2 regions of the Sideroxydans sp. CL21 genome follow, and region 1 is predicted to be linked to the other one. Evidence: riboswitches for the same ligand, from Rfam matches in the RefSeq annotation. Region 1 holds a riboswitch; the other holds the start of a gene.

Region 1 (4,768 bases):
CCGGTCTGCCCAGCCAGAGCAGCACCCGCTGCAGCCGAGAACGTACCGGCATAAGCGCGATAGTTGTTGCCGGAAGGAACTGTTGCAGAGCCGTCTTCAAATACGCTCACTGTGCCGGCTGTGAAAATACCGTTGGCGATCTGGCCGATCGTATTCTGCAAGGCAGAAGAACCGGAGATGAACAACTGATTTGTTGAGGCAGCAGCTTGAGCGGGTGTCGGGGCTGCGGCGAATGCCTGGCCGGCAAAGGCCAAGGCGCATACTGCTGCGATTGCTTTCAATTTCATTTTATTTCTCCAATTTGGGAATGACATTAAATTAAATATTCAGTGGTGCTATTCACTTGCATCACCCCTGCCTCCACTTCAAGGCAGGGGCTGGCTACGCAACCTTAAGCAAAGGTCATGCTGCTTTCGTTATTACGACGACGTGTTGCGATGAAACCAAGCAATCCCAAACCGCTCAACATCAACAGCCATTCGCCGGGTTCCGGAACTGCAGCTACGGCGTATGACAACGCGCCGTTTGTGCCCAGCGTCCATGTTGCAGCCGCGCCTGTCGAATTCAGGAATTGCAGGTTCGTAGAACCGGCATAAGCGCCACGGCTGTTTTGTGTCGGGGTCACGAAGTAGAAGCTTTGGCTTGCGCCGAGTGCTGCGGTATTGGTGAACGGAACAGCTCCAGCGAAGCCGTTGGCAACGGAATTACCCATATAAGCTGCACCCGCATAACCTGCCGGAGTAGTGATGGAAATTGTACCTGCAGGAGCCGCAGTCAACATTGTGTTGACATCAGCGAGGTATGTGCCATTCATAACTGTAGCTGCAGCTGTAAAATTCGGTGCAGTTGTATTTGCAACGGCTGCTGTGCCACTGTTAGTAGTGCTAAGAATACCAGAGGTGCCATAAGCAATCCCAGGCACAGATACAGCAGCAACGGACCATACATAAGCATCTGTAGTTTTGGCCAGGAAGCTGGTCAAAGTGGCATCGCTAAAGCTGAAGTTACCTTGAGTTGAAGCACCGGAAATAGCGGGAACCTTGGCTGTGCCACCAAAGGTAATGCCATTCAGGAAGCTCTGCATGGTGACACCCAGATTGCCGGTGTAGGAAGTGTTGGCAGTTGTATCCCAAACCGACAGAACCAGATCGTTGGCAAAAGTACCGCCATTGACGATAGTGTCAGTTGCTGTAGCGTTTGCCTGACCAGCAACAGCCAGTGCCAAAGCACCTGCCAGTACGGTCATATTCATTTTCATTTTCATCGTAAATCCCTTTCAATAACTCCCTGATGAGGGAGGTCTGTTAAGAAAGCCCGAAACCGCAAGCGGTTTCACAGCCATTCAAGTTACGGACAACGCATCGCCCGCTACTGCATGTGCAACCCGGCCATCTCCACTTGCGTCGAGATCCGTGGCTTTCCGCCCCCGCCTCGCAACGGGTTTAGCCTTAACAACTGACCCACAACATTCCTGTGCAGCCGACCGCAAATCTACCGAGTGGTCATTACAAAGTTTCGGTCTGAAAATGCATTTGGCATGAGCCGTTCAGACTATTTTGGTGCGTGCCTGAACGGCTTTCAGGCGAGTTGCACATTAGCGTGGCAACATGAAAAGAAATGTTCAAAAAAAATATCTTCTCTAGTCCGAACGGACTAGGTTTTACTAGTCCATCCGGACTATTGAACGTGACACTCGGGTGCTGACAGACAGGTATTGGTGCCGGTGAAACGAGAAATCAGATCTCAATGGAAAAAATCGGTAGGCTTGATATCGGAGAAAAAAATACGGGGTCAACGTAAATTCCGCAGTTGCGATTCAACTGCGGGATTTACGTTGCTACGTTTAGATGCGCGTTGATTCCAGCGCGATTCGGGTTATTGGTATTGAACTGCCAGAGGGGGCATGGATGCGGCTCCATCGCTGCTCACGCAGATGGCGTTGCGTGCCCTGGCCGACGCCATGCAAGTCGCCCCGGCTGCAGCGCCAAACTTGGCGCCAATATTCGCGCAGATTGTCGCATCGGTGCTGAACGTGATCTGGCAATAGTTTTGTTTGCGCGGGTCGGCAGTGGATCCTGCCGGCAGCGGTTGCACCGGTGGTACCTGGTAGGCGGGTGGTAACGGGTTGGCGGGTGGCGGACTAGCGGGCGTGGCGGCTGAAGCCAGGGCGTTGCCGTTGGGGTGATAGACGAATTTCCATTCCGAATAGTGTTTTTTTCCGGCGAACGCTTCACATCCTCTGCCGAAATTGTTTTTTTTGATCGGCTCAATTTCGGACAGGCTATACACGCCGACAATACCGCCATCCGCGCCTTTGATCAGCCCCCATTGCCTGGTGCCGGTGATGGGATCGGCAAATATCTTGCGCAGATAACGTGTGGTGTTGAGATAGCGCTTGTCCAGCACTAAATCTTCGAGCTTCTTCGGGAACTGTACCGCTCCGCTGGGCGTATTTTGATTGTAGGCCGTGATCGCCTGGCTGAACTGGTTGCCGATGAACAGCAGTTGCTGTTCCTTGGCACGCTGCTGCGCTGTCTTCCAGAAAGTGCCGATCGTGGCGAGCGTCACGCCCATGATGGCGACCAGAATCAGCAGGCCGATGTAGGTGAAGCCCGCGCTGCGGCAATATAAAGGCGTGTGCTTCAACGACATGCTAGTCCTCGGCTTATCGGTTGATCCGGCCTAATTGATCCGGCCGATTGAAGTCCGGCATAGTCCGGGGCCGGTGATTTCAACTCAAATAGTCCATTAGCAAAATCTGCGTCACTCCGGCGCAGGCCGGAATCCAGATGATTAAAAAATTCCCACCCTTCGACAGGCTCAGGACAGGCTGACCTTCGGTCAAGTGAAGCAACATCATGGTTTTGTCGGCTTCGCGGCATGTCTTTATGACTGGATTCCGGCCTGACCAGAGGTGAGCCTGTCCTGAGTTTATCGAAGGGCCGGAATGACGGTCTAATGAACTATTTGGGTTCAATCGACTGGACACCGGCACCCTCTCCTCAATCCTCTCCCAGCGGGAGAGGACGCAGCCGCTCCTTCTCCCCCGGGAGAAGGTTGGGATGAGGGTGAAAATTCAACGAGCTATCCCTCACCCTAACCCTCTCCCAGTAGGAGAGGGAACTTGTTCAGCGTTTCCTTGATCAACCTAATATCTAAGGTTGCGGCGCTGACGCATCCAGCATCTTGGCGATTTTATCGGTCGGCTGATTTCCAAACAGCAATTTGCCGTTGCTGAAAACGATGCCTGGCGTGCCGGTGATCCAGTTTTTTGTGGCGATCTCGGCGATATCCTTGATCGGCGTCTGACAGTCTGTGTTGCTGCCTTCGGGTTCCTTTTGCAGCAACAACATGTCGTTCCAGGCCTTGGCTCTGTCTTTGGCGCACCAGATCAATTCCGCTTTGCGCATGGCGCCCGGATGCAGTTCGGCGAGCGGCAACAGAAATGTGTAGATGGTGACGTCGTTCACGCCTTCCAGTTGTTTTTCGAGTCCCTGGCAATACGGACACTCGGGATCGGAAAACAGGGCGAGTTTGCGCGTACCGTTGCCTTTGACCCTGACGATGGCTTTATCGAGCGGCAATTTTGAAAAATCGATCACAGTGATCTTGTCCTTTTCCTGCTGGGTCAGGTTCTGTCGATTTTTGAGATCCACCACATTGCCGAAAAATCCGACTTCGCCCTTTTCATCGGTATAGAAAATGCTGTAGCCGTTGGCGACAACCTGATACAGACCGGCATAGGGCGATTTGGAGATGGAGACGATCTTGATGTCCGGCGCATTTTCCGTAATGGCCTTTCTGATCTCTTGTTCGCCGCCACAGGCGCTGTACATTACGGACAACATGATCAATACGCTTGCGATACGGGCCAATTCAGACATTGCTTTCTCCCTGGATTTCATTTTTCGATATTAAAAGGCCCATTTTCAAACCAATGGTGACGGCATGGCCGCGCGTTTTTACTCTGAGTTTTTTCATGATGTTCTGCACATGATTCTTGACCGTCAACGGACTGAGAAAAAGTTCTTCCGCTATAACCTGATTGGATTTTCCCGCCATCAGAAAGTGCAGCACCTCTGTTTCGCGTTTGCTCAACAGCATGGCATTTGGAAAATATGCCTGGGTTTTGAATCCCTGATGAGACACCACACGGGAGAATGTCGATTCCAGAATGGGTGCCAGTACCTCGAGGATATACATGATGCGAGGACAGAGTTCTTCACCGATACGGGCAAAACAGAAATAGCTCTTCAGCTGACCGTCCGTGCCGCGCTGTCCATAGGCGGCGACATTGCGCAATTCGCTGCTTTCGAGCAACGGCAACCATGCCTCATCGCAACCGCCGATGGAAATGCCGGGCCCCAACAAACAGGGCCCGCCGGTCTTGCGCGTTAGCGACATCATCTGTGTGAACAAGCCGTTCACCGGATCGCACACGGCATTAAAGTGTTCCAGCCGGAAGTAGCGAGTGCTTGAGAATCGATAACATCGCATCTTCGAATCCGCGCCGGAAGCAATTCCGCAGATCAGGATTTCGTGCGACAGCAAATACTGCAATTCTCCCTGAACCCAGGAAAAGAATTGCTGCTCGTTCGATACGCGCAAGGAGCTATCGACCACTGAAGCCAGCCGCGACGGCTCTTCTCCTACCAGCATAATGTCATCTCTAGATCGGTTCATTTGTTCTGTGGTTTCTCCTGGTTAATGCGCTTTGGCAAGCGAGCATCAATTGACTGCCCCTGCCTGCACAAGAAGCGGCACGATA
Region 2 (4,768 bases), 740 kb from region 1:
CTCAAACGTTTGCCGCTTAATCAGCTTAAGATCGATCAGTCATTCGTTAGAGATCTAGTGTCGGATAATAGCGATCAGGCAATCGTGCGCACCATCATCGCCATGGCGCATAGTCTGAATCTTGAGGTCATTGCCGAAGGCGTTGAAACGGTAGCTCAGCGGCAATTGCTACTGGCAAATGGGTGCAAGCTTTACCAAGGGTATCTGTTTGGGAAACCAGTGCCGATTGGGCAATTTGAATCTTTACTCGATCAGTCATTGAGGCCAGCACCAACCAACTATGAAATTTAGCAAAGATCGACGTCCGCTTTTGCGGAGCGTGGAATGTCGCAAAAGGTTCTGCCAATTGCCACCATCCGCATTCGGGCATTCCTATCTCCAATTACTTGGACGCTAGGCGGCAAAAAGACTGCAACAATCTGGCAGCCAGTTTCAGATAAAGTGTGAGCTTCTACACATCATCATTTATCCCGGCGTTTCCAGTCCTGCTCCCAATAATGTTTTGTCTGCACCTGCAATTGCTTAAACCGATTCCTCATGCATAATGCATTTTTCCAACCGTAAACGGTCGCATGTTCTCGCGCTTCAAACACCCCTACCTGCTGCTCATACTGACCACCCTCTTCTGGTCCGGCAATATGGTGATAGGCCGCGCCATCCGCGGCGACGTGCCGCCGCTTTCGCTGGCCTTCTGGCGCTGGACCATTGCGCTGGCGTTCACCCTGCCGCTGGCGTTGCCCCATCTGCGTAGCCAATGGCCGCAGCTCAAGCGGGGCTGGAAAGCCATTCTCGTTCTCGGCTTGCTCGGGGTCGGCAGTTACAACACACTGGCCTACATCGCCCTGCAATACACGACGGCGACCAACGCCGTACTGCTCAATTCCTTTATCCCGGTCGTCACCATCGCGTTGTCCTGGGCCTTCCTGAAGAAGCAGCTGCATGGTGTCGAATGGTTCGGCGTCCTGCTCTCGCTGTCCGGCGTGGTGACCATCGTCTCCCATGGCCATCTGGCCACGCTGACCGGACTGTCGCTGAATATCGGTGACCTGTGGATGCTCGTGGCGGTACTCACCTGGGCGCTCTATACCATCGGCCTGCATTGGCGCCCGAGCGGCGTTCATCCGATGCTGATGCTCGCCGCCTTCACTGTTGTCGGCCTGCTCGCCCTTGCGCCGGCCTATGCGTGGGAAATGATCCAGGGCAGGACGATCAAACTCAACGCCGGCTCGCTGGCAGGCATTGCCTATACCGGATTGTTCCCCGGCTTCCTCGGCTACGTCTTTTACAACCGGGCGGTCGGCGAGGTCGGCGCCAGCAAGGCCAGCCTGTTCATCCACCTGATGCCGGTCTTCGGCACCATTCTCTCGGCGGTTTTCCTGAACGAGATCCCGCAGACCTATCACTACGTCGGCATCGTGCTGATCTTCTCGGGTATATACCTGACCACTGCAGCGCTGCCGCAATTGAAGCGACAGTGATCGACCTGTCATTGCGCTTGACGGTCGGCCTGTAGTGACTGGTGGTCTAGCGCCTGGATATTGACGAACGAGTCGTTGTCGGCCACATATTGCTTGCGGAATATCGAGTCGCCGATCCTGCCCATTAGTGTATTGTCCGGCTCCCAAAGAACCTGAAACACGGCCAGGGAATCCTGCACGCCGTGAAATGCGGCGCGGGTTACGGGGCGTACCTTGTCCGCAAACCCGGAGGGCAAGGCATCGACGACTGTCTGAGTCGTCAGGATCTGGCGCGCCCTCGTGATCGCCGCCACACGGGCGGCAACGTTCACGGTATCCCCGAACACATCGTTTGCCTTGTGGATGACTTCCCCGTAATGGAAGCCGATACGTACATGAATCGGTTGTTCGCCGCCCGGGCGCCTCGCATCGATCGCAAAATGCATGGCACAGGCGGCCTGGGTCGCAACGGCAACACTGGGAAATGTGCACATGATTTCGTCGCCAATGGTCTTGATCAGAGTGCCTTTATGGGTGGCGACTTCCTGTATCAGGATGTTCAGTGTGCGCGTGATCACATTCAGGGCCGTTTCATTTCCCAGCTTGTCGTACAGGGCGGTGCTTCCGCAAATGTCGGCAAACAGGACGACAGTCTTCTTCTGTTTATTCGGGAACGCAGCCTGATTCTGCACGGCAAGATTTTGCCTGGATGCGTAATGAATGATCTTCGCAATACGCGGTTTATTGTGCAGTAAAGCAAACTCGATAGGCGTTTGTCCGGCTTTGTTCCTTACCCGAGGTTTGGCGCCATAAAAGAGCAGCAAAAGCACGATATCGGCATAGCCCTTTTCTATCGCAAGATAGATCGGAACGCGGCCATCCTGACTGAAATTTATTTCAACATCGGCAAGCAGCAGTTGGTGCAGCGCAGCTACATCTCCCTTGAGAATGGCCGTGATGACATCATTTCTGGAATCAATGGTGTCATGCCGGTAGCAGACCACATCTTCCCGATAATCCGCATTGCGGTTGAGCGCACGCGCATGGTACGACTTGTAAAGCAGGGCGATGACGACGAGTACGCCCGATGCCACGATCATCGCGAGCCGGCTGATGCCCAGTTGCGCGGCAAGCTGGTCCGGCAGGTTGGCGCCGATGGCCAATACCGATACCGTGATGAACAGCATCAACTTCAGATAACGGAACAGTGCGATAAAGACTGTCACCGCCAATGTGGCCAGCAACAGGTTCCGGTCAACCAGATGCCCGATCGCGCTCTCTGGCAGATTGGCCGTGAATGCCATCAAGGACACGACCAGGAGTATCACGACTTCCCTGTTTTTTATATGAATTTGCATTCTTCCCTCCCGTTAACGGATTCGTTATCGGCTTGCGGGGACGGCAAATATATCGGTGTTCACGAGGAAGTAACGGATGCCACTGAAGACCTGTCGTGGCAACCGGCAATCCCGCTGTCGTAGAACCATGACGGTTCCTTAGACCGGTAACTTTGCGTCCCTATCTTTCAATAGGTTTGCTTTTGCTTGATTCAGGCTGCTTTATATCAAACTTTTAAGAAAAATTCCCCTGCATCCTTATGCTTATCGACAATTTGGCAACCGACTTTAACGATTTACCGGTTCGGCAATCGATCCGGAAGCCCCGAAAGGGCTCCTGCCCGCACCGTCGTCCGGCCAAGCCCAAGCGGCATCCGGGTTTGACGCAAGTGTGAGCTTGATACCTCAAGACCACTTGCGCCAGATCAACAGGGGCAAGCGGATAATGAATCCCACAAATAGCCTTATATGCATTCCGGTCAGTAGCACATTGTCGCGCAGGTAATTGAAGTGCGACACTCCGCCTTCGTCCGCCCGCAGGTATTTGACGGGCGCCGGAATATTGACCGGTCGCGCACCGCACCAGCACAGCCGCACCGCGGCCTCGGGATCGAAATCGAAGTGGCGCATCCAGTAACTCTCTTCCATCACGCCCATCAGCAAATGGGCCGGGTAGACGCGAAACCCGTACAACGAATCGCCTATGCCCTGCCACAGCGTTTCCAGGTTCGCCCACCAGTTGGATATCTTGCGCCCCCCCACGCGCAATGCGGGAGCGCTGGCATCGAAAACCGGCACGCCCAGCACCAGCGCATTGGCATCCGCCATGGATGCGGCCATGAATTCCGGTATCTTCTCCGCAGGATGCTGCCCGTCAGAATCCATGGTCAGCACATGCGTGTATCCCATGCGCGTCGCCTCGCGCAAGCCTTGCAGCACCGCCGCGCCTTTGCCGTGATTCTCTTTCATCACCAGCACACGCAAACCGGGATCGCTCCCGGCCATGCGAAGCAACTCGACTTCGCTGCCGTCCGTGCTGCCGTCGACCACCACCCAGACCGGCGACCATTGTTCCCGCGCCGAACGTACCGTGGGATACAACGCAGGCCCGGTGTTGTAGCTGGGGATAAGGACAAGATGCGAGGTTGAGGTGATGCTCATGCGTGCTTTCCGAGTTTTTGTTCCCGCATTTCGCGGCGGTAATAATCTTCCAGATCGTTAACGAATTTCTTTACATCCCCCGTCGCCTCGAAGCGTTCGCCTAGACGCACACGATACACCAGCGGGAAATCCGGCTTCTTCCATAACGGCCAGTGCTTTCCCAAAAAAGGGCTGCTGGCTTCGATGAACGCGGTCTGGATCGGCACACCTGCTTTTTTCGCGACCAGACCAAACCCGCCCTTGAACGGGTTGACCGGATCCGTCACGGTGCGCGTTCCTTCCGGAAAGATCAGCAGCTGGCTGCCTTCGCGCGTGGCAATCGCCGCACGGCGTATCAGGTTGCCGGTGGAATCGTTGCGAATATAGCCTGCCATGCGGGCGCCGCCCCCGAGCATCGGATTATCCAGCAGGTTCGCCTTCAACACGCACACCATGCGCGGCAGGCGGGAACCGATGAGCACGACGTCGATCAGTGCCGGATGATTGGTGGTGATGATGAGCGGCTCGCCGCGCAAGCTATCCAGCGCCGTCAGGTCGCACTTCACCAGACCGCTGGTACGCACCACAGACAAGTAGATACGGAACGCGACCATGATGGCGTATTGCCCGACACGTTCCCCCGTGCGCCGCGGCATCAGATGGCGCAGTATGCCGGCGGGCAGACTCCACGCCAGGCAGAGCAGCGCAAAGAACAGCAGCCCCCCGTACAGCACGAAGTATTCGTACAGGGATTTCAATTGTTGCCGGACCCACATCACCTTGTCGCTTCCCTGAATCTTTTTTTGTTCTGCCCCAAGCGTAGCACAGGGTCAT

What was found. A riboswitch is a leader RNA that binds a small molecule or an ion and turns the genes downstream of it on or off. The one in region 1 is predicted to bind cyclic di-GMP.
Region 2: another riboswitch for cyclic di-GMP. It lies ahead of QOY30_RS01505 (adenylate/guanylate cyclase domain-containing protein); the one in region 1 lies ahead of QOY30_RS04995 (PEP-CTERM sorting domain-containing protein).

What each region holds. Positions count from the first base shown of each region.
Region 1 covers NZ_LR699166.1:1,044,180-1,048,947, reverse strand. Annotated here, with positions in the region: gene QOY30_RS05000 (type 2 periplasmic-binding domain-containing protein) at 1-287, opposite strand, end outside; gene QOY30_RS04995 (PEP-CTERM sorting domain-containing protein) at 392-1,264, opposite strand; cyclic di-GMP riboswitch class I at 1,376-1,457, opposite strand; gene QOY30_RS04990 (type II secretion system protein) at 1,876-2,652, opposite strand; gene QOY30_RS04985 (DsbC family protein) at 3,156-3,884, opposite strand; gene epsA (XrtB/PEP-CTERM-associated transcriptional regulator EpsA) at 3,877-4,683, opposite strand; gene QOY30_RS04975 (ankyrin repeat domain-containing protein) at 4,729-4,768, opposite strand, start outside.
Region 2 covers NZ_LR699166.1:305,232-309,999, reverse strand. Annotated here, with positions in the region: gene QOY30_RS01515 (EAL domain-containing protein) at 1-291, shown strand, start outside; gene QOY30_RS01510 (DMT family transporter) at 573-1,478, shown strand; gene QOY30_RS01505 (adenylate/guanylate cyclase domain-containing protein) at 1,487-2,815, opposite strand; cyclic di-GMP riboswitch class I at 2,917-3,006, opposite strand; gene QOY30_RS01500 (glycosyltransferase family 2 protein) at 3,200-3,955, opposite strand; gene QOY30_RS01495 (lysophospholipid acyltransferase family protein) at 3,952-4,710, opposite strand.